DNA from 4 places in the Nonomuraea longicatena genome. Region 3 is predicted to be linked to each of the others. Evidence: riboswitches for the same ligand, from Rfam matches in the RefSeq annotation. Region 3 holds a riboswitch; each other region holds the start of a gene.

Region 1 (7,722 bases), on a different contig from region 3:
CCCTCGATCAGCACCAGCCGGTCGAGGATGACGTCGGTGACCGCGTAGGCCACGCCGACGATGAGCCAGGTGACGCAGGCGATGGTGACGAGCCCCAGCACCCGCTCGACGCCCTCGCGGGCGGGCTGCCCCACCATGGCGGGGGCGAAGGCCAACTCGGTGGCGACGACCACCCCGACGGAGAAGGCCGCCCAGGTGCAGTGCTCGACCAGGTGCCGGGCGAAGCTCCAGCGTCTGCCCGCGCGCGACAGCAGCCGCCGGGCCACCTCGACCACGAGGATCGCACCGGCGATGGCGATCGCCAGAATCGGCCAGTTGGTCACGATCAAGCACCCCTCGTCGTGGACTACGCTCCTTCGCCCATTGTCACCCGGTTCTCCGTGTGCTCGTCAGAACGACTCGTCGAAGCTGACGTTGCCCTCGACCGCCACCTGGTACGCCGAGACCCGGCGTTCGAAGAAGTTGGCCAGCTCCTGGACGTCCTGCAGTTCCATGAAGGCGAACGGGTTGGCCGTACCGTAGCGCTTGGCCAGGCCCAACCGGGTCAGGCGCTGGTCGGCGACGTACTCCAGGTACTCACGCATGTGCTCGACGTTCATGCCGCCGATGCCGTCGCCGCACAGGTCGCGGGCGAAGGCCAGCTCGGACGCCACGGCCTCCTCGATCATCTGGGTGACCTGCGCGCCGAGCTTGTCGTCGAACAGATCGGGCTCCTCCGCCCGTACGGTGTCCACCACGCTGAAGGCGAACTCCATGTGCATGGACTCGTCGCGGAAGACCCAGTTGGTGCCGGTGGCCAGTCCGCCCAGCAGCCCGCGCGAGCGGAACCAGTACACGTACGCGAAGGCCCCGTAGAAGAACAACCCCTCGATGCAGGCGGCGAAGCAGATGAGGTTGAGCAGGAACGTCCGCCGGTCCTCCCGCGTCTCCAGCCGCTGCAGGGCCGACAGCGAGTCGATCCACCGGAAGCAGAACTCTGCCTTGTCGCGGATCGAGGGGATGTTGTCCACGGCCGCGAACGCCTTGACCCGCTCGTCCGGGTCCGGCAGGTAGGTATCGAGCAGCGTCAGGTAGAACTGCACGTGCACGGCTTCCTCGAACAGCTGCCGCGACAGGTACAACCGCGCCTCGGGGGCGTTGACGTGCTGGTAGAGGTTGAGCACCAGGTTGTTGGCGACGATCGAGTCGCCGGTGGCGAAGAAGGCCACCAGCCGGTTGATCAGGTGCCGCTCCTGCGCCGACATCCTGCTCAGGTCGGCGAGGTCGGAGTGCAGGTCGACCTCCTCCACCGTCCACGTGTTGCGGATGGCGGCCCGGTAGCGCTCGTAGAAGTCCGGGTAGCGCATCGGACGGAGGGTCAGGTCCATTCCGGGGTCGAGAAGCATCACTGGCAGGCCTCGCAGTACTCGGGGTTCTCCAGGGAGCAGGCGACGGCCTCCTGGACGGTGGGTGTGCTCTGGACGGTGGTCTGCGCGATCCGCGTCGCCGGGCGCGAGCGCAGGTAGTAGGTGGTCTTGATGCCCTGCTTCCACGCGTAGGCGTACATCGACGACAGCTTGCCGATCGTCGGCGTCGCCATGAACAGGTTCAGCGACTGCGACTGGTCGATGTACGGCGTGCGGGCCGCCGCGAGGTCGATGAGCGCCTTCTGCGGCAGCTCCCACGCCGTGCGGTAGAGGGTCTTCAGGTCGTCCGGAACCTGCGGCAGGTCCTGGACCGAGCCGTCGGCGCGCTTGATCGCGTCGCGGACCTCCTGGTTCCACAGCCCGCGCTCCTGCAGATCGCGCACGAGGTAGCGGTTGACCTGGAGGAACTCGCCCGACAGAGTCTCACGCTTGAACACGTTGGACACCTGCGGCTCGATGCACTCGTAGCAGCCGGCGATCGAGGCGATCGTGGCGGTCGGCGCGATGGCGATCATCAGCGAGTTGCGCAGCCCGGTCCTGTCGATCTTCTCGCGCAGCGCCGTCCACGCGGGCGAGGCGCCGAGCCCGAAGTGGTCGGGGTGCAGCACGCCCTGGGCCGCGCGGGTGTCGCCGTAGGACGGGTGGCGGCCCCGCTCGACGGCCAGGTCGGCGGAGGTGTCGTAGGCGGCCAGCGCGATCTCCTCGGCGATGCGCGTGGACAGCGCCAGCGCCTGCGGCGAGTCGAACGGCAGCCGCAGCGCGAAGAACACGTCGGCCAGGCCCATGACGCCGAGGCCCACCGGCCGCCAGCGCAGGTTGGCCGCCTCGGCCTCGGGCGTCGGGTAGAAGCCCAGGTCGATGGTCTTGTCCAGGAAGCGGATCGCGGTCCGCACGGTGGCCCGCAGCCGCGTCCAGTCCAGGCTGTCACCCGCGAGGTGGGCGGCCAGGTTGACCGAGCCGAGGTTGCACACCGCCGTCTCGCCGTCGCTGGTCACCTCCAGGATCTCGGTGCACAGGTTGGACAGGTGGATGACGTTCTCCGGCCTGGCCGTCTGGTTGGAGGTGCGGTTGGCGGCGTCCTTGAAGGTCATCCAGCCGTTGCCGGTCTGGGCGAGGGTGCGCATCATGCGGCCGTAGAGGGTGCGGGCCGGAATCCGGCGAACCTGGCGGCCGGCGGCCTCGTAGGCGCGGTAGGCGGTGGTGAACGCCTCGCCGTACAGGTCGGTGAGGTCGGGGACCTCCTTGGGGTCGAACAGCGACCACTCCTCGTCGGCCTCGACGCGGCGCATGAACTCGTCGGGCACCCAGTTGGCGAGGTTGAGGTTGTGGGTGCGGCGGGCCTCCTCGCCGGTGTTGTCGCGCAGTTCGAGGAACTCCTCGATGTCGGCGTGCCAGGTCTCCAGGTAGACGCAGGCGGCGCCCTTGCGCCTGCCGCCCTGGTTGACGGCGGCGACGCTGGCGTCGAGGGTGCGCAGCCACGGCACGATGCCGTTGGAATGGCCGTTGGTGCCCCGGATCAGCGAGCCGCGCGAGCGGACCCGGGTCCAGGCGATGCCGATGCCGCCGGCGTACTTGGACAGCCTGGCGACCTGGCCGTACCTGTCGTAGATGCCTTCGAGGTCGTCGCGCGGCGAGTCGAGCAGGAAGCACGACGACAGCTGCGGGCGGCGGGCGCCGGAGTTGAACAGGGTGGGCGAGGAGGGCAGGTAGGACAACGAGGACATGAGCGCGTACAGCTCGGCCGCCTCGGCGACCGAGGCCGACAGGCCGCAGGCGACGCGCAGCAGGAAGTGCTGGGGACGCTCCAGCACCTTGCGCGTGGTGGGGTGGCGCAGCAGATAGCGGTCGTAGACCGTGCGCATCCCGAAGTACTCGAAGCGCTCGTCGGCCTCCTCGTCGACGAGCGCGTCCAGTTCGGCGTCGTTCCTGGCGACGAAGGCGGCCAGGGTGTCCTGGATCAGTCCCGCCGCGTGCGTGGCCGCGATCGACTCGGAGAACGTACGGACCCCGTGCTCGGCGGCCTCGTCGGCGATCTCCTCGGCCAGCAGCCGGGCGGCGACCCGGGAGTTGGCCGGGTCGGCGATCACTCTGGCGGCGGCCTCCTCGATGGCCAGCCGACGATCGACCTGGGCGATCTGCGTCACGTGCAACACTCCTCGCGAGCTTCCCCGCTGAGGACACGAGAGCGCGGCGGCACACCGCGCGGGCGCCGCCAGACCCCCGGGCCCTCCCTCGAGGCCCTGGACAGTACGGTCACCGGCAGGTCTTCGGGCTCACGGGCGTCTCTCACGAGAGAGTCCTACTGACCGTCGCTTCCCAGATCGCGATCCAGTGCGTGTGACGGCGGTCGTTCCCGCTTACCGCTGCGGGGCAGCCCTGGATTCACACCAGGTTCCCTTTTGCTCCGCCCCCGAGGGGGCGAACCAGCGACAGTGCAGGATCCTACATCTAGTGGCGGCCGTCGCAACTACCCCCGGTATGTTGTGCCCGGTGTGTCGAGCAGGCCCAGATCTCTGAGCACTTTCCTGGTCCGTACGGACTCCGCCGCCAGCCAGGTGGCGAAGCCGTCGCCGGTCAGCGGGATCGAGTCCCAGCCACCGTCGCGGCAGGCCTCCTGCCAAGGGCCGGACCCGGCGACGCTCTCGCACAGGCTCACGGCGGCGGCGCGGCGCCCGGCGTCCATGCGGCCGGGGCCGACGACGGCGCACCAGTCGGCGAAGTCGATGCGCACCCCGCATTCGAGGAGGCTGGGGGCCTCCACCCCGGGCACGCGGTTCGCCGACGACACGGCCAGCACGCGCACCCTGCCCCGCTCCACGGGCCCCCGCCAGTCGGCGAGTCTGCCGGTGGCGGCGGCCGCGTGCCCGCCGAGCAGGGCTGTGGCCACCTCGTCCTGGCCGGGGTAGCCGGTGTAGTCGATGCGGCGGGCGTCGGCGCCGAGCCCTTGGGCGATGAGGCCGAACAGCAGGTGGTCGGGCTCGCCGACCGGGCCGCCCGCCAGGTAGGCGCGGTCGGGCTGGGACAGCAGGTCGGCGGCGAGGTCGTCGAAGTGCTTGAAGCGGGAGTTGGCCGGGACCATCACGGCCTCGACGTGGCCGGTCAGCCTGGCCAGCGGGGTGGTGGTCTCCTGGAGGGAGCCGTGGCCGCCGATCTCGGCGGCGGCCAGGCCGTACAGGCCGGTGACGGTGATCGTGGTCTGGCCGCCGGTACCCGCGGCGGGCACGCCGGTGCGGCGCATGGTGCGGTAGAGGGTGCGCGCCATGACCTCCCAGCGGGGGTCGCCGGGGACGACGGAGACTCGGCCGAGGGCGTCGCCCGTTGTGCCGCCGCCTGTTCCACCGCTGCGCGTGACGCCGCAGCCGGCCGCGCAGGCGGCCAGCCCGAGCCCCAGAGCGAACAACCGCCTACGCCGCATCCCCACCCCCGTCACCTGGGGTTATTTACAGATGGCGACGGGTTACACCTCAGCTCTCGTCGGCGGGCTCGTCGGCCGGGAGGGCGAAGAGCCGGATGTGGAGCGGGCGGGCGCCGGGGGGCGCGGTGTCCGCGTCGTGGCTGTATCTGAGCAGGAGCGCGATGTACTCCTCGTAGAAGGCGGCGAACTCCGTCTCGGTCATCCGGGCGAAGCCGCGCGACCCCTTGGCCCAGGCGGGGTCGCGCAGGTAGGCGGCGGGGAAGCGGTCGAGCAGGCGGCGGTCCTCCTCCAGGCCGACGCGGTGGAACTCCGCCAGCACCGCGCGGTCGGCGGGGTCGATCTCCTGGAAGGTGGGCGTGCGGATGTCGCGCGGGGTCTCGGCCTTGCGCCACCAGCGTTCGCGGCCGGTCGAGCGCTCCGGGATCTCCTCGATGAAGCCATATTTCTCCAGTTGGCGCAGGTGGTAGCTGGTGGTGCCGGTCTTGGCGCCGAGGAGTTCGCCCAGCGTGGTGGAGGTGGCGGGGCCGTGGGCGTTGAGGTGCGACAACATCCGGCGGCGCATCGGATGGGCCAGGGCCTTGAGGCGCTCGGGGTCGTCGAGGAGCAGGGGCTGCTCGCGCGCGTCCGTCATGGGCCGAGCCTAACGTTTTCTGCAGAGAAGTGTTTGCCGAGACTTCTCTGCAGAGTATTGTCTGCGATGTGAAGAAGTTGATCGCGGCGCTCGCCCTCGCCTGCGCCCTCCTCCCCGCCGCCCCTGCCGCCGCCTCCGACGGCCTCAACAGATCCGACGTCTCCTTCCGCGCCGACGACGGGAAGGAACTGCACGGCACGGTCCTGTCCCCCGAGGGCGCCGACCGCCCGCTGCCAGGCATGGTGCTCGTCCACGGCTCCGGCACCGGCGTCAAGCGGGCCAAGCTGATGACGGAGGCCGAGGCGTTCGCCAGGCAGGGCATGGCGGTGCTCGTCTACGACAAGCGCGCGGAGGGCTACTCGCTGACCACCCGCGACTACGGGCGACTGGCCGGGGACGCGCTCGGCGCGGTGGCCGCGCTGCGCGGGCGCGAAGGCGTCGACCGGCGCAAGGTCGGCCTCTGGGGGATCAGCGAGGGCGGCTGGGTGGCCCCCCTCGCCGCCTCCCGCTCCGACGACGTCGCCTTCGTCGTCATGGTCGGCGGCAACGCCATGCGGCCGCTGCGCCAGCAGACCTGGGCCGTGAGCGCCGGGCTGCGGAAGGCGGGGGTGCGTGGGCCCCTGCCCGGACGCTCCGTCCCCGCCTTCTACCGGCTGCTCGCGGGGGCGGGACTGTTCGCTGCGCCGTACCACGACGCGCAGGGCGTGCTCGCCGAGGTACGCCGGCCGGTGCTCGGCATCTGGGGCTCCGCCGACCTGCTCACCCCGCCGCAGGAGAACCCGCCCCTCCTCGCCGCGAGCCTCGGGCACCGCGCCTACACCCTGCGCTACCTGCCCGGCGCCGACCACGGCGCCCACGCGACCCCCGACGGCGGCGTGACCCGCGCACCCGAACTCGCCCCCGGGTACGCCGAGGCCGTCGGCGACTGGGTCGGGCGCGTCACCTCCGGCGACCTGCCCGAGGCCGAGACCGTGGGCGAACTCCCCCGCCAGGACTCGCCTTCGGTGCCCGTGCCGCCGCTCGCCTGGTGGGAGTCCGGCCCGGTGCAGGCGGGCGCGCTGCTGCTCTTCCTCGCCGCCTTCTGCGGCTACCCCGTGTGGGCGCCGGTCCGCCGGCTGCGCGGCCGCCGCGTCCGGGGCGGGCGGGCCGCGCGACTGCTCGCCGCCTCGGCGGCCGTCGCGGTCGCCGGGACGCTGACGTACCTGATGTACACGACCGTCACGGGCGCCAAGCTCGCCGCACCCGGCCCGCTCGTGGCCGGCCGGCCGCTCGTCTGGCTGGCGCTGCAGGCTCTCGCGGTGTCGGCGCTGGTCGCGGCCGCGTTCGTGGTGCGCGCCGCCCGCCGGGCGCGCGGCTCCGAGCGGGTACGGCTCGGCCTCCTGCTGACCGGTGCCGCCGCCCTCGTGCCATGGGGCCTCTACTGGGGCCTGCTGCTGCCGTGAGGCCCTTATCAGGACGGGAATCGCTGGTTAACGTCCGATCTATGGCCGATAACGAGCACTTCCCGTTCACCTGCGGTCCACGCGGAACACCGTCCGGCCGCTACGCCGCCCTGCGGGAGAACGAGCCGCTGGGCGAGGTCAGGGTCCCGAGCGGCGACACCGTCCGGATCGCCACCCGCTACGAGGACGTCTCCATGGTCCTCACCGACCCGAGGTTCAGCCGCGACCTCAACTACCCCGGCGCGCCCCGCATGTACCCCGGTTACACCCTCACCGAGTCGCCCGGCACCCTGATCGGCATGGACCCGCCCGAGCACACCAGGCTGCGCAGGCTGATGTCGGGCACCTTCACCCCCAGGCAGGTCAACGGCTGGCGGCCGAGGCTGCGCCGCCTCGCCGAGGACCTCGCCGACCGGCTGCCGGAGGAGTTCGACTTCGTCGCCGACTACGCCTTCCCGCTGCCGGTCCAGGTCATCTGCGAGGTCATGGGCGTGCCCGGCATCGACTTCGAGCGGGTCCGCCGCTGGTCGGAGACGCTGCTGTCGACCTCCTCGCTGAGCAAGGAGGAGAAGGCGGTCTCCGCCATGGAGTTCGGCGCCTACTGCGCCGAGGTGATCGCCGAGCACCGGGGCGCGCCCGGCGACGGCCTGCTCACCGCGATGATCGAGGCGAGGGACGGCACCGACCAGCTCACCGAGGTGGAACCGGTCCGCATGACGCTCAGCCTGTTCCTCGCCGGGCACGAGACGACCGGCTCCATCATGGGGCGCATCGCGGTGCGGCTGCTCGATCCGCGCGACCACTACGAACGGCTGGTCGCCGACCCCG
Region 2 (7,722 bases), on a different contig from region 3:
ACGCGCAGCGTCCCGTCCGCCGCCTCGGCCAGTGCGCGGAGCGGGCCTTCGGTGAGGTTCTGGAAGAACCAGTTCGGCCGCAGGACGGTCCAGCTCATCGCGCCGCCGATGACCCGGAGCTCCACCGCCCGCTGCTCGACCTCGGCGGGCGCGTACTGCATGCCCAGCGCCGTCATCAGCACGATCTTGCCGACCCCCGCCGACTCGGCCGCCTCCACGAAGCTCACGACGCGCTCGCCGACGCCCGCCACCGACCGGTGTCCGTCATCGCCGCCGGGGACCAGCAGGAACACCGACTCGACCCCGTCGAGGGCCTGCTGCCAGGTCGCCGGGTCGGCCCAGTCCAGCCGTACGGCGCTGCGGCGCGACCCAGGGCGCACCCGGCGGCCGCGCCGGGTGAGCGCGTCGACCACGCGCCGCCCGACCTTGCCGCTCGCGCCGGTCACCAGGACTGTCATTCCGCCACCCCCAGCGACCAGGCCAGCTGCGCCATGACGACCCGGTGGTAGTCCTCCGCCGGGGTGCGCCCGATGCCGAGGACACGCGGGTAGAGCAGGCCGTCCATCGCGGCGATCAGGACGTCGACCACCGCGCCGGCGCTGTCGCGAGGAGTGAAGGTCCCCGCCTCGACACCGCGCTCCACGGCGGAGACGAAGGGGCGGCGGTAGCGCTCGTCGAGCCGCTCGCTGTGCCTGCGCAGTTCCTCGTCGTGCGCGGCGGCGGTCCAGAACTCCATCAGCATCCGCCACACCGGCACCGGCGTGGCCAGCCCCCGCTCCGCGAGCGCGCTCAGCCGCCGCCACGGGTCCTCGAAGCCTTCGGCGAGCCGCTCCATCTCGGCGACCTCGGTGGTCGTCGAGTGCTGGAGGGCCTCGATCAGCATGTCCTCGCGGGAGCCGAAGTAGCCCTGCAGGGTGCTCACCGCGACTCCGCTCGCCTCGGACACATCGCGAAAGCGGGTGCGCTCGTATCCGCGCACCACCAGCACGGACACCACCTGGTCGAGCACGCGGACGCGGTTGTCCCCGCCCGCCCGCCGCTTTCGCTCCACAGCAGTCATCATGACCGTACGGTATCACGAACCGGTACGGCGATACGGAACCGGAGCAGTGCGGTCAGAATGACCGCGAAGGCGATCCACGCCGCGTAGATCCCGGTGAGCCCGAGGCCGAGGTGCACCCCCAGCAGCCAGCTCAGCGGGAGGAGCACCAGGTAGTCGCCGGCGACGTTCGCGATCATCACCGACCGGGTGTCGCCGAGGGCCCGCAGATAGCTGCCGTACACCATGGCGGGCACCATCGGCGCCAGGCTCAACAGGGCGAGCGGCACCGCCGACCACGCCAGCGCCGCCACCTCCGGACCGCCGGCGAACAGAGTGGGCAGCGCCGTCCCACCGGCGAGGATCAGGGCCGCCGGTCCGGCGTACACGAGCAGCAGCAGTCGGAGGCCGGTACGCCGCCACCGGACGGCCAGCTCCGGTTGGCCCGCGCCGACCGCCTGCCCGGCCAGGATGGACACGGACGCCGACGCCGAGGCCATGACGGTGAAGACGATCAGCAGCAGGTTGTCGACGACACGGTAGGCGGCCAGTTCCGGAGTACCCATCCGGGCGGCGAAACCCGCGATCAGGGCCTCGTTGAGGTAGCCGATCCCCATGGCGCCCATCTCCGGCCAGCCGAGCCGCCAGAGCCGCCCGGCCACCGGGGCGCCGTCGAAACCGGCACCGGTGCCGCGCGGCAGCCGGGCCCGCGCGTACACCAGAAGGAAGGCGGCACCGACCGAGGTGGAGGCCAGCGTGGCCAGCGCCGCCCCGGTGACGCCGAGCCCGGCGGAGAAGATCAGCCACAGCCCGAGCGGCAGGTTCACCGCGTTGACCAGCAGCGCGTGCCACATGGCCGCCCGCGTCACCCCGATCCCCGAACAGGCGCTCTGCAGAGTGAACGACGCGGCGGCGAACGGTACCGCGAACGCCAGTACCCGCAGGTACGCCACCCCGGGGCCGACCAGTTCCGGAGGGGCGCCCAGCACGATCAGCACCGGCTCGGCGACGGCCGCGAGCACGGCACCGACGGCGATTCCGGCACCGAACGACGTGGCCAGGCCCACCCGGACGATCCGCACCACCGCCGCCGGGTTCCCGGCCCCGTGGGCCTGTGCGACCGTGATCTGCACGGCGGTCGCCCACCCCCGCACCACGACCAGGGCGACCAGGTACACCGGCGAGGCCAGGGCGAAGGCACCCAGTGCCGCAGTGGAGTACCTGGCCAGCATGACCGTGTCCACGATGTTGACGATGATCTGCGTCAGGCCCGCCACCAGCAGCGGCACCGTCAGCGCCCACATCCTCCTCACCGGGTCACGTCCCGAGCGCGCAGTCGCCGCACTTGCCGCCGTCCGGTACCCGGTAGTAGAGACAGCAGGTGGTACGCCGGAAGGCCAGTTCGGGGGAGACCAGCGCACCCCTGCCCGCCAGGCCGCCGTGCCCGAGCAGCCGGTCGACCAGCCGGGTGGCGGGCTCGGCGAGGTCCGGCCGGGCACTCACCACGGCGCGGCCCGCCTCGGCGAGGGCGGAGGCGGCGTTGCCGTACAGCAGGCCGTGCGCGACCTTCACCCGCAGACCCCGGGCGAGCGCGTCCAGGTGGTCGCCGACCACCATGTCGTAGAGCAGGCCGGCGACCTGCTCTTCCGTCCCGGCGTGCCAGCCGGACACGACGGACAGCCGGACGCGGGGGCCGTCGTCGGCGCGGTCCAGGCGGGTCAGGTCGGGGATCACCCCGTGGACGAGTACGGCGCCGACGACCGGGAACCAGAGCCGCGCGGCGTGGCCCAACTGGGCGATCGAGGCGCCGACGCGCAGTTCGCCGGTGCCGTACCTTTCCGCGGTGGCCGTGACCAGGTCGGTGAAGCCGCGCTCGTAGTCCGTGCGCACGTCGTGCCATCCGGCGGGGTCGCCGCCGACGTGCGGGGCGAACGAGGCGACCCCGTCGAGGGCCGCCCGGACCGTGCTCTCGGGTGCCGGTACCAGGTCGTACCGCATGCGTTCCGCTCCTCTCCGGGGAGATCCGCCCCAGTTCGTCGAGGAGGCGACCGCGTGAGTCTCCTGGCTCCCGGGTCGAGGCTCACCCCGGCCTTCCCGCCCCTCGGGGCAGTGGCATGCTCGGGGTCCGCTCGCCGGTCACAGTGGCGGGACCGCGCCGGATTCGCACCGGCTTCCTCGTTCCGCGCTCGCCTACATGATCCATCGTGACATATACCGACATATGAGGGCGAGGCTCCTGTCATCGGCCCCCTGGTGTACGCCACGACCGCCACTACTCCTCAGGGAGTATCCGAGCCGGTCCTACTTCCCCGGTACCAGGCCGAGAAGTCTCCCTCGGCACGACGACCGCCGACCGGTACGACGGCCACGATGTCCGGCATGCATACAAGAGAGTTCCGCGATGTGAGACCGGACCAGGGGAGCGCGCGGTGTTGAGCCGGCCGGGGACCACCCTCGCCGCCGTGGCCGTCGTCCAGTTCATGGTCTCGCTGGACCTGTCGGTTGTGAACGTGGGACTCCCGCAGATCGCCGCCGGGCTCGGCTTCGGCCCGATGGGCCTGACCTGGGTGATCCACGCCTACGCGCTCACCTTCGGGGGGCTGCTCCTTCTCGGCGGCAAGGCCGCGGACCGGTACGGACGCAGGCGGGTCCTGCTGTTCGGGCTCGCCGTGTTCGGCCTCGCCTCACTGGCCGGCGGCTTCGCCCAGGAGCCCGGCCACCTCGTCGCCGCCCGCGCGGTGCAGGGCGTCGGCGCCGCCGTCCTCGCCCCGGCCGCGCTGGCACTGCTGGCCGCCGCCTACCCCGAGGGCAGGGCCCGCATCCGCGCCTTCGGAATCTGGAGCGCGACGAACGCGGCGGGCGGTGCCCTCGGCGTCCTGATCGGCGGCCTGCTCACCGAGTACGCGGGCTGGCGCTGGGTGATGTTCGTGAACGTGCCGATGGCCGCCTGCGCCCTGGCCCTGGCCTGGCGGATCGCCTCCGGCCCCGCTCCGGAGCGTGGCGGACGTCCCGACGTGCTCGGCGCCGTCCTCGCCACCTCGGGGATGAGCCTGCTGGTGTACGGCGTCGTCAGCACCGACCAGAACTCGTGGACCTCGCCGATCACCCTCGGCACGCTGGGGCTCGCCGCCGTCCTGCTGGCCGCGTTCGTCCACGTCGAACGGACCACCGCACGCGAGCCGCTGATCCGGCTCGGCCTGTTCGCCAACCGCTCGGTCGCGGGCGCGAACCTGTTCAGCCTCCTGGCCGGTGCCGCGATGTCGGCCGCCTTCTACTTCATGTCCCTCTACCTGCAACGTGTGCTCGGGACCGGTCCGGCGCTGACGGGGGTCTCGTTCCTGCCGCTCGCCCTCGGGGTGATCGCCGGTTCCGTCCTCGCGGTCAGGCTCGGATACCGGTTCCCGCCGCGCACTCTGATGATCGTCGGCGGGTCGCTGACCGCGCTCGGCTTCGCCTGGTTCGGCCTGATCAGCCCGGACGGCGGTTTCCTCGCCGACGTCCTCGGGCCCTCGATCGCCACCGGGGTCGGCTTCGGGCTCTGCCTCGCCCCGGTCGTCTCCACCGCCACCAACGGTGTCGCCTCCCATGAGGCCGGAACCGCTTCGGCCCTGCTCAACAGCTCCAGGCAGCTCGGTGCCTCGCTCGGGCTGGCCGTCCTCGGCACCGCCGCGCAGAGCCGTACCGGGCAGGTCGTCACAGCGGAGTCCCTGAACGCCGGGTACGCGCTCGGCCTGACGCTCGGCGCCGGGCTGCTGGCCGCCGCCGTCCTCGTGGTCTTCACCGTGCTGCGCCCGCATGCACGGGCCCGGCAGGCCCCGGCCGGGTCCGCCCGATAGCCGCCGAGTGCCGATCCGCCCGCACGGTCGTGCGGGCGGACGATGCCTTGTCAAGGCGCGGAGAACATCACTAAAGAGCCCCTTTTGTCTCCCCTTGTCACGCTCCAATACCGGCGTTTGGATCAGGAGGGCGATCTTCTGCAGCCAACCCCACTCTTCTGCGGCCAACCCACAAGGAAGGCAGACCATGCCTGACGCGCCCCTGCTGCACTACAGCACCAGCACCGCGCCACTCCAGGCGGGCACCGCCGACAAACCCTCGGCCAACACCATCGACATCACCGTCTCCAGCCCGGCCGGGCGGAACGTCTACTGCGACAAGATCGACGTCGCCGTCCCGGTCAGCGCACCGGACGACGGCGGCGCCTGGTTCACGGAGAACCCGCAATCCTCGATCGCCGGCAAGTGGAACCCCGCCTCCACCGAAGTGAAAAGCGGGCGGGAACTCGGCCTCGACGCGGCCACGAACTACTACCACGTCGTCTTCCAGCCCCCGCCCATACCGGGGTTCGATCTCATCGACACGCCGCTGAAGATCAGCATCACCGGCAACGTGGCCGCCGACCCCGGCAGCACGCTCACCTGCTCGGTCACCGAAACCTCCGGCACGGCCAGCGGCGACTGCACCCGCAAGGCGCCCCAGGACCTGACCTGGGAGACCGCAGAGCCCCCCTTCTACCTGCACAGCTTCCTGGCCTGCAGCCCGGAGCGGCCGACCGTCCCCAAGACGAAGTTCAACGCCGGCGACCAGGCGCTCCTCACCTGGGAGAGCAACGGAGACTCCTTCCACCTGTACGACGGCGACGGCACGGTCCTCCACGAAGGCGTCGAGACCTCCTGGACCATTCCGGCGAGCGTGATCGCCAACGACACCACCTTCAGCCTGAAGGCGTCCAAGAAGGGCGCCACCGGATTCGAGACGGCCGACCGGTACGCCACCGTCACCGTCACCGTCACCAACCCGACCCTCCGCGAACTCACCGTCAAGGGACAACTCGGCGTCTACGGGGCGCTTACCGCGAACGACGGCCTCTCCGTCTACGGAGGGTTGACCGCGAACGACAGCGTCTCCGTCTACGGCAGACTGTCGGCGAACGACGGGCTTTCGGTCTCGGACGGGCTCACCGCCGACACGGTGGAGGCCCGATCTGTGACGGTCGAGCAGTACTGTCAGATCGACGGTGACTGCAACGTCGCGGGGGACCTCGCCACCGAAGCCATCGTGGCCTCGGGTTACACGACGCTGAACGGTGCCCTCACCGTCAACGGCGGTCTCACGGCCAACGGCGACTGCGACGTCAACGGCTGGTTCTCCGCCAACCACGACCTCAGAGTCTCCTACGGCGGCACCGAGAAGATGACCACGGTCGGCAAGAGCGGCCTGTCGGTGGAGGGCGACTTCAGCGTCTCCTACGACGGCACTCAGAAGATCACCACGGACGGTTACAACGGCCTGTGCGTGGACGGCGACCTCACGGTCTACGGCAGGATCCAGAACTGACGCGGCCGGCCGCCGCCCCACCGCCCGAACCGGCGCATGACGGCGGGCCGCCCTCCGGGAGGTGCTCGACACCGGGCGGGTCGCGACGGTCGTACTCGCTGCGGGGACCACCGGCCTCGGGCGGTGGACCCCGTCCACGAGGCGCTGCACGCTCGCGTGGAGCGGCTCGCCCGCGAGAGTCGTTCGTGAATCCCGTCGGCGGTGGAACTATGCGGGAGCCGCGCGCCGTCCTGATGTGCTGTCAGGTCACGGCTTCTTGACGCACTTCTCCGCCTTGGCGATGTTCTCGTCCGCCGTGGACTTGTCCTCCTTGCCGAGCTCGTCCATCGTGATTTTCCCTTCGACGAAGGACTTGAGCTTGGCGGGATCGTACTTCTGTGCCGATTCCCATCCGAGGTCGAGCATGCAGGTGGCCACGTCTTCCGGAATGTCCTTGAGGAGCTCCTTCATCTCCGGGTCTTCCTTGAACTTCTCGATGAAGGCGGCTTTGTCGACGCCCGACGCGGAGGAGGAGCCGGAATCAGAGCTGGATCCAGTGGCGGTGGCGTCGCCGCCGCACGCGGAAACGGTCACGGACAGAGCGACCGCCACGAAACCGAGAGCGAGCTTTCCGGAAAAGCGCATAGTGGAACCTACTTCATCGCATGAGAAAATCGGGATGCGCAATTCTGCCATTTATGATATCGGGCCACGATTCATGGCCGAACGCCTTGACGGCGGCTGCGCCAAGCGCATCGTAGCGAACGCGCATGCCCATAGGAGTGCGAAGCATTAATGTCCTGAAAAATACCAAGATCAGGGTAAATGTCATGTGGAAATTTAGCTTGCTGTATGAGGTATCACAGGTGGTGGCGAACGCCGGGCCGCTCACCGCGGCGTTCCACGTCTCCCGTGTGTGGCCGCCGTGGCTGCGCCGACCCGTGTCCTCTTGGCGGTGGCCGCCGGTGGACACGGTCGTCTGCCAGGTGTATCCAGGCGTCCGGTACTGGACGAGCGCGCCGGGCATCGGGAGGTCACGTGTCCGGGTGCCCAGCGACCACTCTCCGTTCGACAGCTGGTAACCCATGTAGTGGTCGGCGGTCGTGGCCGTACCGAAGCCCTTGAACGTGGAAGTCACCTTGGCGAGGTCTTTGGTCCTCACGGAGGAGGTGGGGTCCTCGGGCAGCCCGCCGCTGCGCCGGTCGATGAGGTCGTAGCGGTCACGTCCGGCTTGACCGCATGATCATGGGCTCTGGGCCCCGGCTGGAGAATCTGGCCATCTTGTCGGACTTGTCGACCGCGCCGACCGTCAGCGCGGCCTCCGAACTGCCGGGACTGTCGATGGTCCCGGGCTCGGAGCCGCTGTT
Region 3 (7,722 bases):
TCTCACCTCGCCGCGGTGCGGCCTGCGCGGCACCGGTGACGGCAGAGCGGGTGGGTCAGTTGGGCGGGTCGAAGCGGCCGTCCACGGCCGTCCAGCCGCCGTCCACGTACAGCACCGAGCCGGTCACGAAGGTGGCGGCGTCACCGGCGAGGTAGACGACCGCGCCGGCCATCTCCTCCGGCCGCGCCCACCGGCCCAGCGCCGACTTGGCCGCGTACGCGTCGTACCAGGCGGGATGCTCCTTGATCTGGCGGGTCAGCGGTGTCTCCACCACCCCGGGCGCGACCGCGTTGACCCGCACCCCGTGCGGGCCGAACTCGGCCGCCGCCGTACGCAGCAGTTGCACCAGCCCGGCCTTGGTCGCGGAGTACACGCCCTGGCCGGGTTCGGTCACCGACGCCCTGATCGAGGCGAACCCGATGATCGAACCCCGCCCCCGCTCGACCATCCCGGCGCCGAACGCGCGGACCGTCTCGAAGGAGGCCCGCAGGTTCAGCTCGACCACCCGGGAGAACTCCTCGCCCGAGTAGTCGAGCAACCGCTTGCGGACGTTGGTCGCGGCGGTGAAGACCAGCACGTCGGCGGCGGCCTCCTCGGCCAGCGCCCGGACGGCGGGGGTGTCGAGGACGTCCACCTCCCGGGCCTGCCCGCCGCAGCGCTCGGCGCTCTCCCTCGCGGAGGCGGGGTCGCGGTCGGCGCACACCACCTCGGCGCCCTGCGCGGCCAGCGCCAGCGCGGACTCGCGGCCGATCCCGCTGCCCGCGCCGATCACGACCGCGCGCCGTCCGTCCAGCCGGAACAACCGCTCGTACGACGTCATGCAGTCACCATAGCGACTGGTCCGACCAGTGCACCAGGTCTACCTCTGGCGGCCGGTCAGAACTCGTCGGTGGTGTGGGGGAGCAGGGCCGTGGCCAGGGCCGCGTCGAGCGCGGCGGCGGCTCCCGGCGTGTGCTCGGCCGCCACCCCGGCCCGGACCATTCTGCGGACCTGGGAATCGCCCAGGTAGCAGGCGGACAGGTCGGCCACGTCGATCGTGAGGTCGGGGGCGTCGGCCGTGGGCTCGTACGCGCACGAACCGCCGGTGGCGGTCAGGCGGCGGCGCCCCGCGTTGCCGGGCACCATGGGGTCGCGGACGTCCAGGACGAGGTCCAGGTCGGCCCCCCACGTACGGCCCAGCAGCGCCGCGCGCACGTCGGCCAGCCGTACCCACAGCGCGGGGAACAGGCTCGGCGTCAGCACGTGATCGCGGTCGGCCGCGAAGTGCAGGATCGGGTCGTCCAGCGGACGGCCCCACGCGCGCAGCCGTCCGACGCGGTCGATGGAGGCGAGGTAGCGCCACAGCGCGGCCGCCACGGCGGGGGTGTCGGCCTCCAGCTCGTCGATCCGGGCGAAGCCCGCGTCGTCGCCCGACTTGGTGCGGTAGATCGCATACCCGGCGAGCGGGTCGCCGAGCGCGACGATCCTGGGCGGGGACAACTCGTCGTCGTCCTCGTCGTCGTCGGCCAGCCAGACCTCCGCCCATCGGTCGGTGGAACGTGCCACCCGGCCGGCGCGAACGGCGCGGGTCCGCTCGAAGTACGGCCCCAGCAGCGCGGGTGCCTCGGCCGGAGGCACCAGGCGGAGGGGGCGGGGGTCCGGCTCGATCCGCAGCTCCAGCGGATGCTCGGTGTCGATCTCCACGTTGACGCCGTGGGTGGCGGGGCCGAAGCCGAAGCGGCCGTAGATGGCGGCCTCCTCGGTCCAGAGTGCGGCGAGCGGCCGGCCCGCCTCCAGGCAGCCCTGGTACAGTTCGCCGATCATGCCGGTGAGCGCGCCCCGGCGCCGGTGCGTGGGCGCGACGCAGACGAACGTCACGCCCGCGCAGTCCAGCTCGCCCCCCGGCACCGCCATGGAGAAGGCGTGCGCCGCCAGCACCCCCACGAGCAGCGTCCCGTCGTAGGCGCCGATCCGGCGGCAGCCGCGCAGCGTCTCGCGGTGCCGCTCGCGCGCGTCCTCGTCGGGTCTGTCGTGGAAGACCAGGTCGATCAGGTCGAGGGCGTGGTCGATCGCGGTTTCGGGGAGGTCGGCGAAGGTCAGGGTGTCACTCACCGTGTCACTCACTGGCCGCACGATACGCGGGCGCGTCCGCCGGGCGCACCTGCTTTTCGCCCACCTCCGCGAGGCTCACCCCATTTCGTCCGGAAGCACGCTGACCTGCGGCGCCCCTGTTCTCGGGTGCGGATCGACCACCGCCCGCACCCGATACACCTCGGCGAGCAGGTCCGCCGTGAGCACCTCGGACGGTGCCCCGTCCGCCACGACCCGCCCGCCGTCCATCACGCAGACCCGGTCGCAGAACGCCGAGGCCAGGTTCAGGTCGTGCAGCGCCACCAGCGCGGTCACGCCGATCCGCCGCAGCAGGCGCAGCACGTCCAGCTGATGCCGCAGGTCCAGGTGGTTGGTCGGCTCGTCCAGCACCATCGTCCCGGCCTCCTGGGCGAGCGCCCGTGCGATCAGCACCCGCTGCCGCTCCCCGCCGGACAACCGGTCGAACGGTGCCCGCGCGAGCCCGGCGACGTCGAGTTCCGCGAGCGCGCGGTGCACGATCCCCCGGTCCTGCTCGCCGTCCCCCTCGAAGGGCCGCTTGTACGGCGTGCGCCCCATGGCGACCACGTCGTACACGGTGAGCTCGAACTCACCGGGCGCGTCCTGGAGGACGGCGGCGAGGCCGCGCGCCAGCCGCCGCCCGTTCATGCCCCAGATGTCCTCCCCGTCGAGGGTCACCCGCCCGGAGGTGGGCCGCCGGGCGCGGTAGAAGGTCCGCAGCAGCGTGGACTTCCCCGCACCGTTGGGTCCGACGAGCGCGACGACCTCGCCGGGTGAGACCGTCAGGTCGACGTCGGCCACCAGCGCCCTGCCGTCCACGACGACGCTCACGGCGTGGGCCCGCAGTTCCCCGGTCCCTGCTCCGGTCACTGGGCCGCCCTCCGCCGCATCAGCCACAGGAAGAAGGGGCCGCCGACGACGGCGGTCAGGATGCCGATGGGGATCTCCTCGGGGGCGATGAGGGTGCGCGCGGCCAGGTCCGCGGCGATGAGGAAGCCGGCGCCGAGCAGCGCGACGGCGGGCAGGGCACGCCGGTGGTCGGCGCCGACGAGCAGCCGCACGACGTGCGGCAGCATGAGCCCGACGAACCCGATGGACCCGCTGACCGCGACGATCGTGCCCACCATGAGCGCGACCAGCACGAACAGCGCGCTCCTGAAGCGGTGCACGTCGAGGCCGAGCGAGGCGGCCGCCTCCTCGCCCGCCAGCAGCAGGTTGAGCGGCCGGCTCACGCCGAGGAGCACGCCGGTGCCGAGGAGGACTGCGGTGGAGGGGATCCACAGCAGGTCCCACGTGGTGCCCGCGAGCCCGCCGAGCATCCAGCGCATCGCGGAGTCGGCCTTGTGCGGGTCGTCCGAGGTGACGATGAGGAAGCTCGCGACGGCCAGCAGCACCTCCGCCGTCGCCACCCCGGCGAGCACCAGCCGGACGGTGGTCATGCGCCCGCCCGAGCGGGCCAGGAAGTAGACGAGCGCGAGCGCGCCGAGCGCTCCGGCGAAGGCGGCGAGCGGCAGGGAGAACATCCCGAACACGGTGACGTTGAGGACGATCACGCAGACGGCGCCGAGCGTGCCGCCGGAGGAGACGCCGAGCAGCATGGGGTCGGCCAGCGGGTTGCGCACCAGTGCCTGGAGCGCCATGCCGGACACCGAGAGGCCCGCTCCGACGACGGCGCAGAGCAGGACGCGCGGCAGCCGCACGTCCATGACGATGGTCTCGCGGACGGCGGTCCAGGTCGGCTCGGCGAGGGCGGGATGGAGGCGGTGCAGCACGATGCCCCACACCTCGCCGAACGGCAGGCTGATCGAGCCGACGGCGACGCCGGCGGTGGCCGCCGCGAGCAGGGCCGCCGTCATGGTCGTGAGAACCAGCGGGTACGGCGGACGGCGGCGGGTCACTCGAAACGGTCCGGGTGGAACTGCCTGGCCAGCGTCTCGACCCCGGCGGGCACGCGGACGCCGAGCACGGCCGACGACAGCGGCAGCACGGCGAATCGCTGCTTCTGGATCGCGGGCACGTCCTTGAGCGCCGGGTTGGCCAGCAGCGCCTTCTTCTTGTCCTCGACGGAGGTGTCGCCGTAGTCGTAGATGAGCACGAGGTCGGGCGCCCGCTCGGCGACCTGCTCGTAGGAGACGTCGGCCCAGTTCTTCCGGATGTCGGCGAAGACGTTCTCGCCACCGGCGAGCCTGATCATCTCGTTGCCGATCCCGGCCCCGCCCGCGGTGAAGGCGGTCTTGTCCCCGTTGTCGTAGACGAACACCTTGATCGGTTCCGTCTTGCCGAGGCGCTGGGCGACGCCGCCGAGGGTGCTGCGCATCCCGGAGGCGAAGCTCTCGGCCCGCTCGGGCACGCCGAAGATCTTCGCGACGGTGCGGATCTCCTGCTCGGCCTGCTCGGCGGTGACCGGCCCGGCGGGGCACTCCTCCGAGTTGACGTGGGTGTCGATGCCCGCCTTGGCGAGCGCGTCCCGGCCCCTGCCCTCCTTGCCGTCGAAGCCGCTCTTGAAGCCCGCGTAGACGAAGTCGGGTTCGGCCGCGAGCAGCGCCTCGTACGAGGGGTACTTGTCGGCGAGGACCTTGACACGGTCGTAGGCGGCCTGGTGTTCCGGCAGGATCCGGTCGTCGAGGAAGGCGGTGCCGACCATCGACTTCTCCAGACCGAGCGCGAGCAGGATCTCGGTCGCGTGCTGGTTGAGGGCGACGGCCCGCCGGGGCGGCCGCTCGTAGGTCGTGTTCACACCGCAACTGGTGACGGTGAGGGGGAAGCCGGGGGCGTTCGACGGCGCTCCGGCCTGCCCGGCGGGCCGGGCGGCGCCGCCGCATCCGGAGGCGAGCAGGGCGGAGGTCGTCAGCGCGAGGAGGGTTAGCGAGCGTCGGCTCGTCATGAACGGCGTCCTTCTGTGCGAGGAGCCGGATCTCCGGTAAGCGGACACGCGGGCACCCCGCATCACGAGCACCGTCCTCTCTTGGGGAGATCCGCCCCAATTTCCTGAGGAGGCGACCGCGTGAGTCTCCTGGCTCTCGGGTCGACGCTCGTCCCGGCCTTCCCACCCCTGTGGAGGGCAGTGGCCTTGTCGGGATTCGCTCACCGATCACAGTGGCGGGACCGCGCCGGATTCACACCGGCTTCCTCGTTCCGCCGTCGCCTACCCGGCAATGCTCGCATAGCCCATCATTTATCGCTAATCCTCCTCGTCTGGCGGGTTTTGAGGAGGAAGCCGGCCGCTGCCGCCGTGAAGAACATCACCACCCCGTACGCGGCCGACGGCACGGCCATCTGCGGGTTGCCCAGGATCCCGGTGGCGACCGTGATCGACAGCGCGGCGTTGTGGATGCCGATCTCCATGCAGGAGGCGACGGCCTGCGGGTGCCCGACCCCGGCCAGGCGCGGCGCCCCGTAGCCGATCGCCAGGCTGATGACGCTGAAGGACAGCGCGGCCAGCCCGACGTCGCCGAGGTGGGCGCTGATGACGTCCCACGACTGGACGACGGCGCCGATGATCACCGGGGCGAGGATGACGCCGGAGGCGATCTTCACCGGCCGGTGCATGCGCTCGGCGAAGGCGGTGGCCTTCGCCCGCACCAGCATGCCGACGGCGACCGGGACCAGTACCAGCGCGAAGACCTGTGCGCTCTTGTCGAACTGCAGCCCGAGCGCGCCGTCCCCGGACATGAAGTGGCCGAGCGCGAGGTTGGCGACCAGGGGCAGCGTGAAGACCGACACCACCGAGTTGATCGCGGTCAGGGTGACGTTGAGCGCCACGTCGCCGCCGAACAGATGGCTGTACAGGTTGGCGGAGGTGCCGCCGGGCGAGGCGGCCAGCAGCATCATGCCCACCGCCAGCACCGGCGGCAGGTCGAACAGCAGGACCAGGAGCAGGCAGATCGCGGGCAGTAACAGCACCTGGCAGGTCAGTGCGATCACGCTGACCTTCGGGTGGGCGAGGACGCGGCGGAAGTCTGCGACGGTGAGCCCCAAGCCCAGTCCGAACATGATGACGGCCAGTGCGAGGGGCAGTACGAGGGTGGCGAGGTTCATGTGGGGGGATTCCAGTCGCTCATACCGCCTATATCGGTATTCGGCGGTATGGTGTGACGTTACCCCTCCGGCCCGTCATGCTCCAGGGCCGAACCAGGGCGTCGTTCGGGCCTGCTCCGGGCGAACTCAGTGGCCAGGGCGTCGAGGCGCTGCGACCAGAACCGCCGGAACGGCCGCAGCCACGCGTCGACCTCCCGCAGGGGATCCGCGTGGACGGCGTAGAGCCGCCGTGCGCCCTCGGCCCGGACGGTCGCGAACCCCGACTCGCGCAGCACCCGCAGATGCTGCGAGACGGCGGGCTGCGAGATGCCGAACTCCGCCCGGACGGCGGCGGTGATCGCGCCCGAGGTCTGCTCGCCGCCGGCGAGCAACTCGAGGATCCGGCGGCGGACGGGGTCGCCGAGAACGTCGAATGCGTGCACGCCGCCGACTATGCAGCGGTAACTTATATAAGTCAACTCTTATATGAAAGGTCCATAGCGCTCCTTAGGTTCCATGGGTTGAAATGTCAGGAACTACTGCGGTTTGGAGCTGCCGTGACCTTGTTCGACCTTCCGCTTGACCGCCTGCGCGACTACCGGCCCGAGCGCGACGAGCCCGCCGACTTCGACGCCTTCTGGGCGCAGACCCTGGCCGAGGCCGCGAACCACCCCCTGGACCCCGAGTACGTCCGGAGCGACCTGCCGTACGCGGGCGTGGACGTCTTCGACGCCTCCTTCGCCGGATGGGGCGGCGACCGGATCAGCGGCTGGTTCCTCGCCCCGCGCGGCGCGAGCGGCCCGCTGCCGTGCGTGATGCACTACATCGGCTACGGCGGCGGGCGCGGCTTCCCCCACAACCACCTGCTCTGGCCCACGGCGGGCTACGCCGTCCTCGTCGTGGAGACACGCGGACAGGGCGGTGCCAGCGCCGGCAGCCCGGGCATCACCGGCGACCCGCACGGCGGCGCCCACGCGCAGGCGCCGGGCATGATGACCAGGGGCATCATGGACCCCCGCGACTACTACTACCGGCGCGTGTTCACCGACGCCGTGCGCGCGGTGGACGTCGCCGCCGCCCACCCGCTCGTGGACCCGGCCCGCATCGTGGTCTCCGGCGGCAGCCAGGGCGGCGCCATCGCGCAGGCGGTGGCGGGCCTGCGGTCCGACGTCCTGGCCGCGCTCGTCGACGTGCCGTTCCTCAGCCACATCAGCCGCGCGGTGGAGATCACCGGACAGGACCCGTACCAGGAGATCGTGCGCTTCCTGGCCGGCGTCCGAGGCAGCGCGGAGCAGGTCTTCCGGACGCTCGCCTACTTCGACGGCCTCAACTTCGCCGCCCGCGCCACCGCGCCCGCGCTGTACTCCGTGGCGCTCATGGACGAGGTCTGCCCGCCGTCCACGGTCTTCGCCGCCTACAACCACTGGCGGGGGCCGAAGGAGATCACCGTCTGGCCGTGGAACGGGCACGAGGGCGGCGGCGGCTTCCAGAGCGAGGAGCAACTGCGCTACCTGCACAAACTGCTCGGCGACTGAGCAGCCGCCGCCATAGCCGCTAACTCATGCGGGCTTGTCCGTGACGAGGAACGAGACCCCGCCCTGGTCGTCGGCGCCGGCG
Region 4 (7,722 bases), on a different contig from region 3:
GCGCCTCTGTCGTCGTTCGCAGGCGCCACGACCGCCAGCCGTCCGGCAGGGCCCCAGGACAGCAGCGCGGTGCCGGGGCGGGCGGCGTGCACCGCCACCGGTTCCCCGGTCACCGCATCGCTGATCATCAACTGACCGTCCCGCTGGTGGGCCAGGTGCCGTTCGTCCGGGCTCCAGACCGGCAGCGGGCCGTCGAAGTCGTGGGTGTCGCGCAGCCAGACGACCCTGCGTTCGGCGACGTCGACGGAGCACGCCCACCCGGACGACTCGTACCCGTAGATCCGCTCGCCGTCCTTCGACCACGCGGACCAGTCGAGGCAGAGCGGCTTCCCCCGGAGCACGGCGCGCATCCCGTCCGGCAGCGATTCGACCGACACCAGAGCCTCGACGGCATCGATGTCCACGTCGTCGTCCATCGAGACGATTCGGCCTCGCCGGTCCTGCCCGTACCAGCCGCCCCACATCATCACGCGGTCGCCGTCGGGCGCGAAGGCGAAGTGCGGCCGCGAATCGCTCACGTTCGTCCGGGCGATCGGCTCGCCCCAGGAGTCCTCCGGGTCGCCGAACGGTTCCCAGATCCCCACCCGCGACTTGCCGTGCACCACCGCGACCCGGGAGGCGTCGGCCGACCACTGAAGCATGTGCCGGTCGCTCTCCCAGCCCACGCCACCGGGGATCCCGTCGATGACATTGACGCAGCGGCCGGTGGCGACCTCCCAGATCTGCAGCACACCGCCGTCGTCGAACTCCTCGCCGACCGCGCTCCCGAGTGCCAGGTACCGGCCGCAGGGGCTGAGCACGTGCGTCAGCACCTCGGCCCGGTGCGTGTCGGCATGGCGGAGACGGGCGCCGTACGCCTTGATCTTCGCGGTCGCGTGACGGTGTGCCTCGGTGACACCATGCGTTCGTTCCAACGCGGTGAGCGCGTCGCGCAGCGGCGGCAGATCGCGTTCAGGCGTGAACGCGGACCAGTCGGCGGCTTCGAGCATCTCTCGTGCCGCGTCGGGATCCCCTGCCATCTCGGGGAACGTGCCAGCAATGATCATGTCGCCAGACGTTAACGAACAAGGGTGACACTATGACCGGGCGCCGGGGCCCGAGGCGGGTGACCCGCGCTCCCGGCGAGTGGGCGAGGTGTTCGCCGATGCTGGCAGAATGCATGGTTATGTCGAACATACTATCGTCTAGTGACGAACTGCTGGTGATCCGTACGGACTTCTCCGCGCCTGAGGCGTGGGCTGCCGTCCGCGCGGCGATCAAATCGACCGAGAACGAGGACGAGTGGCCTGAGGAGGAGGATGACGAGGACGAGCCCTTCGTGGCGGTCCAATACCTTGATGATCCGGCCCACGACGGCGCCACAGCGGAGCAGATCCTCGCTCTGCTGCCGGAGGAGTACAAGCCCACGTTCTTCGTCGTGGTGGACAAAGCCACCATCCGGTCGCCGGAGATGCCGCTCCTTCTCGTCGACCTGAGGAGGGAGATGGGGCGCCAGATGCGGGCCGTCCCGGCCGCGTTGGCCTCGATCGAAATCAATCTCTCGATCGGCAACATGGACTTCGCGGAATTCGCCGACTCCATGGATGAGGACGGTGTCTTTCGCGGGTTCTGACGAGGGCAGCCAGAACCCTGTCTCCTGATCATCCGGCGAGTCGACCGGGTCCGGGTCAGGGGTAGCGGCGGGGGGTGTAGACCTGGCCGGACGGGGCCACTCGCGTCGTTGAGGAGCCGATGATCAGGAGGCAGCGCATGTCCACCTGGGTGGGGTCGAAGTCGCCCAACGTGGTGACGATGATCGACTCGGCGGCGCCGCCGACGTTCCTGCCGATGATCACCGGTGTGGCCGGGTCACGGTGTTCCAGCAGCAGATCGCGGGTGGCGGCAAGCTGCCAGGTACGGCTGCGCGAGGCCGGGTTGTAGATCGCCAGCACCAGGTCGGCCCGCGCGGCGGCGGAGATCCGCTCGGCGATCACCTCCCACGGCTTCAGCAGGTCGGACAGCGACAGCACGCAGTAGTCGTGCCCCAGCGGCGCGCCGGCCCGGCTCGCCACCGCCTGCGCCGCCGTCAGTCCCGGCACCACCCGTACCGGGACGTCGGGGAAGTCGGCGGCCACCTCCAGCACCGCGCTGGCCATCGCGAACACGCCGGGGTCGCCCGACGACACCACCGCCACCCGGCGTCCTTCCCGGGCCAGTTCCAGCGCGTGCCTGGCGCGCTCGGCCTCCACCCGGTTGTCCGTACGGTGGCGCTCCTGGCGCGGGTTCTGGGCCACCCGGTCCACGTACGGCCCGTAACCGACCAGGTCGGTCGCGGCGGCCAGCGCCTCCTGCGCCTCCGGCGTCAGCCACGGCCGCCCGGCCGGTCCGAGCCCCACCACGGCCACCTCGCCGGGCGTGCCTGTCGGCAGACGGTCGCCGTGCGAGGACTGCCCGAGCGGGGCGACCGGCTCAGAAGCGACCGACCCGGAAGCGAGCGGCTCAGAGGCGAGCGGCTCGGGGACGAAGGTGCGCTCGGCCGGGCTGGCCAGCAGGGCCAGGGAGAAGTACGGGACGGTGTCCGGGTCGACGTCCTTCAGCGGCGCAACCCGCTCGGCGCCGGTCGTGGCGCGCTCGACGTACCAGGCGTCGTCGAGCCGTCCTGCCTGCGCGAACGCGTCGCGGACCTTCTCGAACGTACGGCCCAGCTTCAGCACCGCCGCCGAGTCCGTGGCCGCCAGCCGTTCGGACAGGACCTCGGCCGGAAGCGTCCCCGGCAGGACGGTCAGCACCTCGTCCCGCTCCACCAGCGGACGGCCGAGGACCGCCGCCGCGCCGCTCACCGACGTCACGCCCGGCACCACCTCGGTCGGGTAGCGGTGGGCCAGGCGCTTGTGCAGGTGCATGTACGACCCGTAGAAGAGCGGATCCCCCTCGCCCAGCACCACGACGGTACGGCCCGCGTCGAGATGGGTGGCCAGCCGGGCCGCGCACTCCACGTAGAAGTCGTCCAGCGCGCCCTGGTAGCCGCCCGGGTGGTCGGTGGTCTCGGTGGTCAGCGGGTACAGCAGCAGTTCCTCGACCTGCCCCTCCCGCATGTACGGCAACGCGATCGACCGGGCGATGCTCCGTCCGTGCCTGGCCGCGTGGTAGGCGATCACGTCGGCCACGCCGATGAGCCGCGCGGCCTTGACCGTGACCAGTTCCGGGTCCCCCGGCCCCAGCCCGACCCCGTACAACCGCCCGGCACCTACCGCCACGCCCGCCCCGTCGCCGCCCGCCGTCGCCGGGGCCTGTCCGCCGGTTTCCGTCATGGCCGGGTTCTCCGCATCGCTCACGCCGTCTACTCCCGCTCGCTCGCGATGGCGTTGATCGCCGCCGCCGTCATCGCACTGCCGCCTCGGCGGCCGTGCACCACCAGGTGTTCCAGATCGCTGTCGGCCAGTGCCCGCTTGGACTCGGCCGCGCCGATGAACCCCACCGGGATGCCCAGCACCGCGGCGGGCCGTCCCGCCCCTTCCTCGACCATTTCCAGCAGCCGGAACAGGGCCGTCGGCGCGTTGCCGATCGCGACGACCGCGCCGTCGAGGCGGTCGCGCCACAGTTCGAGGGCGGCGGCGCTGCGGGTGGTGCCGAGCCGTTCGGCCAGCCCGGGTACGGCGGGGTCGGACAGGGTGCAGACCACCTCGTTGTCCGCCGGGAGCCTGCTGCGGGTGACGCCGGAGGCGACCATCATCGCGTCGCAGAGAATCGGCGCGCCCGCCCGCAGCGCCGTCCGGGCCGCCGCGACCGCGCCCGGCGACCAGCCCAGGTCGGTGACCAGGTCGGTCATCCCGCAGGCGTGGATCATCCGGACGGCCACCTGCGCGAGGTCCGGCGGCAGGCCGGTGAGGTCGCTCTCGGCGCGGATGGTGGCGAACGACTGCCGGTAGATCTCGGCGCCGTCGCGGATGTAGTCGGTCACTGCTGCCTCTCCTGATACCCGTCCGGGGTAGCCACCATCTGAATCACCGAACCGCGCGGAAGCCCGCACAGCCGTTCACACCCCGCCCAGTGCACCGGCAGTTCGCCACCGCCCGCACCGCCACGGCCCGCCCGCACCCACGCGGCCGCATCGGCCTGTACGTCGGCGAGGGCCTTCGCGCACCCGGGGCGGCCGGTGCAGGCGGTGACCCCGGTCCACGAGGAGTCGGGATCGGTGACCAGTCCGGCTTGTTGCAGCCGGAGTGCCAGGTCGGTGGCGTGCTGGGGGTCGAGGTCCAGGAGGACGACGGTACGCCAGGGGGTCAACCGTACGGACTCGGCGACCTGGGCCAGCACTCGGGCCTGTACGGCGGTCAGCCGCCCGAGCGGCACCACGGCCTCCAGCGCCACCCGCCCGTCCCGAAGCCCCACGGCCCCGGCCCGCCGGATTCCCCGATCAGGCCCGGCGACAGAAGGCGCCCACCTGTCCCCGGACACCCCGAGACCGGCCGCCGACAGGTTCTCGCGCAATCGGGCCGCCACCCGCGCCGGGCCGTCGGGCAGCTCGGCGATGCGCCAGGCGCCGTCGGGGCCGCGCACATCCAGGAACGCCTCGGCCGCCGCGATCATCAGCGCCACGGCCTCCTCAACGGGAAAGCGCAGGCCGATGTCCTCCCCGGCGAGCAACAGCCCGACGCCGGATACCGGCGTCACGTCGGCATCCAGCGCGGCTTCGGGCACGGGCTTCACGTCGGCGCCCAGCCCGGCGGCGGGGACCAGCGTCACGTCGGCGCCCAGCGCGGTCACGTCACCGCTGCCGTCGTCCAGTGCGAACAGGAACCGCCCCGGCAACCCGGCCAATCGCGCGTTCCCGCACAGGGCGGCGTCCAGCGCCTCGACCAGGGGGTCGGTGTCCAGCACGCCGACCGTTCCGCGCCCGCCCAGCGGGGAGGCGATGATGTTGCGGACGCGTTCGTGTGACGGCGACGGCAGCAGCCCCGCGTCCGCGAGGCGCCGTGCGAAGTCCGTCGGTGAGCGCAGCGCGCGGACCTGGACGTTGGCCCGCGAGGTGAGTTCGACCACCTCGGTGTGCCCGGCCAGCACCAGCAACTGGGCAGCGGTGATCCGCCCGCCGGGCAGGCGGACCCTGGCCAGCGGCCCGTCGGCGGCCTGGTGCACCTGCAGCGCCCCCGGACAGGCATCTGGCCCATTACGTCCGGAAAAGTCGGCTATGGACACGGAGAGGATGGTAACGCCACTTCCCTGTGCCGTAGGCTCAGCGGTAGGCGACGGCACAGGAGGAAACCGGTGAGAAACCGGTGCGGTCCCGCCACTGTAACCGGGGAGCGACCCCCACCACAGGCCACTGCCCGGCGACGGGCGGGAAGGTCAGGGGTGAACGTCGATCCGGGAGCCAGGAGACTTCTGCCGTCGTGACACCCACGACCGGGGCGAGGACCCCGAGGGAGGACTCCCCTTGCCTGGCGACAGCCGTACCGTCCTGCTGCTCTCCACCTCCGACACCGACCTCCTGAGCGCGCGCGCCAGCGGCGCCGACTACCGGCTCGGCAACCCCGCGCGGCTCCTGCCAGAGGACCTGCCCGCCCTCGTGGAGGGCACCGACCTGGTCGTGGTCCGCCTGCTCGGCGGCAGGCGTGCCTGGGAGGAGGGTCTCGACGTCCTGCTGAACGGTCACCGGCCGGTGGTCGTCCTCGGCGGCGAGCAGGCCCCGGACGCCGAGCTCATGGAGCTGTCCACGGTCACCGGCGGCGTCTGCGCCGAGTCCCACGCCTACCTCGCCCACGGCGGCCCCGCCAACCTGGCCGAACTGCACGCCTTCCTGTCGGACACGGTGCTGCTGACCGGCCGGGGCTTCGCGCCGCCCGTGGCCGCCCCCGCCTGGGGGACGCTGGAACGCACCGCCCACACCCAGGACGGCCCGGTCGTCGGCATCCTCTACTACCGGGCCCACCACATGGCGGGCAACACCGGCTTCGTCGAGGCGCTCAGCGCGGCCGTCGAGGACGCGGGCGGCCAGGCGATGCCGGTCTTCTGCTCATCGCTGCGTACCGCTGAACCGGAGCTGCTCGACACGCTGCGGCGGGCGGACGCGCTGGTGGTGACCGTACTGGCCGCCGGTGGGTCGCGGCCCGCGACGGCGGGTGCGGGCGGCGACGACGAGGCGTGGGACGTCGGGGCGCTGGCCGAACTCGACGTGCCGATCCTCCAGGGCCTGTGCCTGACCAGCGACAGGAAGGCGTGGGAGGACAACGACGACGGCCTGTCGCCGCTGGATGCCGCCTCGCAGGTCGCGATCCCCGAGTTCGACGGCCGGATCATCACCGTGCCGTTCTCGTTCAAGGAGGTCGACGAGGACGGCCTCACCGTGTACGTCGCCGACCCCGAACGCGCCGCCCGCGTCGCGGGCATCGCCGTCAGGCACGCCCGCCTACGGCACACGCCGCCCGCCGAGCGCAGGCTGGTGGTGATGCTGTCGGCGTACCCGACCAAGCATTCGCGCGTCGGCAACGCCGTCGGTCTCGACACCCCGGCCAGCACGGTGAAACTGCTGGCCAGGCTCGCGGAGGCGGGCTACGACCTGGGCGCGGGCTTCCCCGGCGTCGCGGAGCAGGACGGCGACGCGCTGATCCACGCGCTGATCGCGGCGGGCGGCCAGGACCCCGACTGGCTCACCGACGAACAGCTCGCGGGCAACCCGGTGCGGATCTCCGCAGAGACTTACCGCACCTGGTACGACACACTGCCCGCCGACCTGCGCGACGGCATGGAGCGCCACTGGGGCCCGCCGCCCGGCGAGCTGTTCGTGCAGGACGGCGACATCGTCCTGGCCGCGTTGCGCGCCGGGAACGTCGTGGTGATGGTGCAGCCGCCGCGCGGCTTCGGCGAGAACCCGATCGCCATCTACCACGACCCCGACCTGCCGCCCAGCCACCACTACCTGGCGGCCTACCGGTGGCTGTCGGCGGAGTTCGGCGCGCACGCGATGATCCACGTGGGCAAGCACGGCAACCTGGAGTGGCTGCCGGGCAAGTCGGCCGGGATGTCGGCCTCGTGCGGCACCGACGCGGCCATCGGCGACCTGCCGCTGATCTACCCGTTCCTGGTCAACGACCCGGGCGAGGGCACGCAGGCCAAGCGGCGGGCGCACGCGGTGCTGGTGGACCACATGGTGCCGCCGATGGCCCGCGCCGAGACTTACGGCGATATTTCACGACTTGAGCAGTTGCTGGACGAGCACGCCACCATCGCCGCCATGGACCCGGCCAAACTGCCCGCGATCCGCGCCCAGATCTGGACGCTGATCCAGGCCGCGCGGCTCGACCACGACCTCGGCATGGCCGACCGGCCGCACGACACCGAGTTCGACGACTTCCTGCTGCACGTGGACGGCTGGCTGTGCGAGGTGAAGGACGCGCAGATCCGCGACGGCCTGCACGTACTCGGCCAGGCGCCGGAGGGCACCGTACGGGTGGACCTGGTGCTGGCCATGCTGCGGGCCAGGCAGATGTGGGCGGGCAAGGAGAGCCTGCCCGGCCTGCGCGAGGCGCTCGGACTACGTGAGGACGGCAGCGCCGCCCTCGGCGAGGTGGACCGCGCGGAGGCGACCGCCCGCGCGCTGGTCGAGGCCATGGAGGAGGGCGGCTGGGAGCCGTCGGCCGCCGCCGGGGTGGTCGCGCAGGTGCTGGACGGACCGGACGAACTGGTCGAGCGCATCCTGGTGTTCGCCGCGACCGAGGTGGTGCCGAGGCTGCGCCGTACGAC

Evidence for each region. A riboswitch is a leader RNA that binds a small molecule or an ion and turns the genes downstream of it on or off. The one in region 3 is predicted to bind cobalamin.
Region 1: another riboswitch for cobalamin. It lies ahead of ABD120_RS03360 (ribonucleoside-diphosphate reductase subunit alpha); the one in region 3 lies ahead of ABD120_RS35310 (ABC transporter substrate-binding protein).
Region 2: another riboswitch for cobalamin. It lies ahead of ABD120_RS23075 ((2Fe-2S)-binding protein); the one in region 3 lies ahead of ABD120_RS35310 (ABC transporter substrate-binding protein).
Region 4: another riboswitch for cobalamin. It lies ahead of cobN (cobaltochelatase subunit CobN); the one in region 3 lies ahead of ABD120_RS35310 (ABC transporter substrate-binding protein).

What each region holds. Positions count from the first base shown of each region.
Region 1 covers NZ_BAAAHQ010000001.1:751,378-759,099, reverse strand. Annotated here, with positions in the region: gene ABD120_RS03370 (mechanosensitive ion channel family protein) at 1-323, opposite strand, end outside; gene ABD120_RS03365 (ribonucleotide-diphosphate reductase subunit beta) at 390-1,367, opposite strand; gene ABD120_RS03360 (ribonucleoside-diphosphate reductase subunit alpha) at 1,385-3,550, opposite strand; cobalamin riboswitch at 3,648-3,849, opposite strand; gene ABD120_RS03355 (tripartite tricarboxylate transporter substrate-binding protein) at 3,874-4,821, opposite strand; gene ABD120_RS03350 (helix-turn-helix domain-containing protein) at 4,871-5,452, opposite strand; gene ABD120_RS03345 (hypothetical protein) at 5,521-6,894, shown strand; gene ABD120_RS03340 (cytochrome P450) at 6,936-7,722, shown strand, end outside.
Region 2 covers NZ_BAAAHQ010000023.1:399,085-406,806, forward strand. Annotated here, with positions in the region: gene ABD120_RS23060 (NAD(P)H-binding protein) at 1-458, opposite strand, end outside; gene ABD120_RS23065 (TetR/AcrR family transcriptional regulator) at 455-1,063, opposite strand; gene ABD120_RS23070 (MATE family efflux transporter) at 1,060-2,343, opposite strand; gene ABD120_RS23075 ((2Fe-2S)-binding protein) at 2,357-3,037, opposite strand; cobalamin riboswitch at 3,074-3,252, opposite strand; gene ABD120_RS23080 (MFS transporter) at 3,469-4,875, shown strand; gene ABD120_RS23085 (hypothetical protein) at 5,063-6,376, shown strand; gene ABD120_RS23090 (hypothetical protein) at 6,623-7,051, opposite strand; gene ABD120_RS23095 (hypothetical protein) at 7,014-7,517, opposite strand; gene ABD120_RS23100 (S8 family serine peptidase) at 7,576-7,722, opposite strand, start outside.
Region 3 covers NZ_BAAAHQ010000049.1:4,852-12,573, forward strand. Annotated here, with positions in the region: gene ABD120_RS35290 (SDR family NAD(P)-dependent oxidoreductase) at 56-820, opposite strand; gene ABD120_RS35295 (GNAT family N-acetyltransferase) at 877-2,103, opposite strand; gene ABD120_RS35300 (ABC transporter ATP-binding protein) at 2,167-2,958, opposite strand; gene ABD120_RS35305 (FecCD family ABC transporter permease) at 2,955-3,944, opposite strand; gene ABD120_RS35310 (ABC transporter substrate-binding protein) at 3,983-4,972, opposite strand; cobalamin riboswitch at 5,073-5,264, opposite strand; gene ABD120_RS35315 (bile acid:sodium symporter family protein) at 5,260-6,126, opposite strand; gene ABD120_RS35320 (ArsR/SmtB family transcription factor) at 6,186-6,548, opposite strand; gene ABD120_RS35325 (acetylxylan esterase) at 6,663-7,640, shown strand; gene ABD120_RS35330 (Fe-S cluster assembly protein HesB) at 7,665-7,722, opposite strand, start outside.
Region 4 covers NZ_BAAAHQ010000004.1:243,892-251,613, reverse strand. Annotated here, with positions in the region: gene ABD120_RS06455 (WD40 repeat domain-containing protein) at 1-1,046, opposite strand, end outside; gene ABD120_RS06450 (DUF6924 domain-containing protein) at 1,145-1,612, shown strand; gene ABD120_RS06445 (precorrin-2 C(20)-methyltransferase) at 1,668-3,290, opposite strand; gene ABD120_RS06440 (precorrin-8X methylmutase) at 3,320-3,940, opposite strand; gene ABD120_RS06435 (precorrin-3B synthase) at 3,937-5,178, opposite strand; cobalamin riboswitch at 5,195-5,386, shown strand; gene cobN (cobaltochelatase subunit CobN) at 5,417-7,722, shown strand, end outside.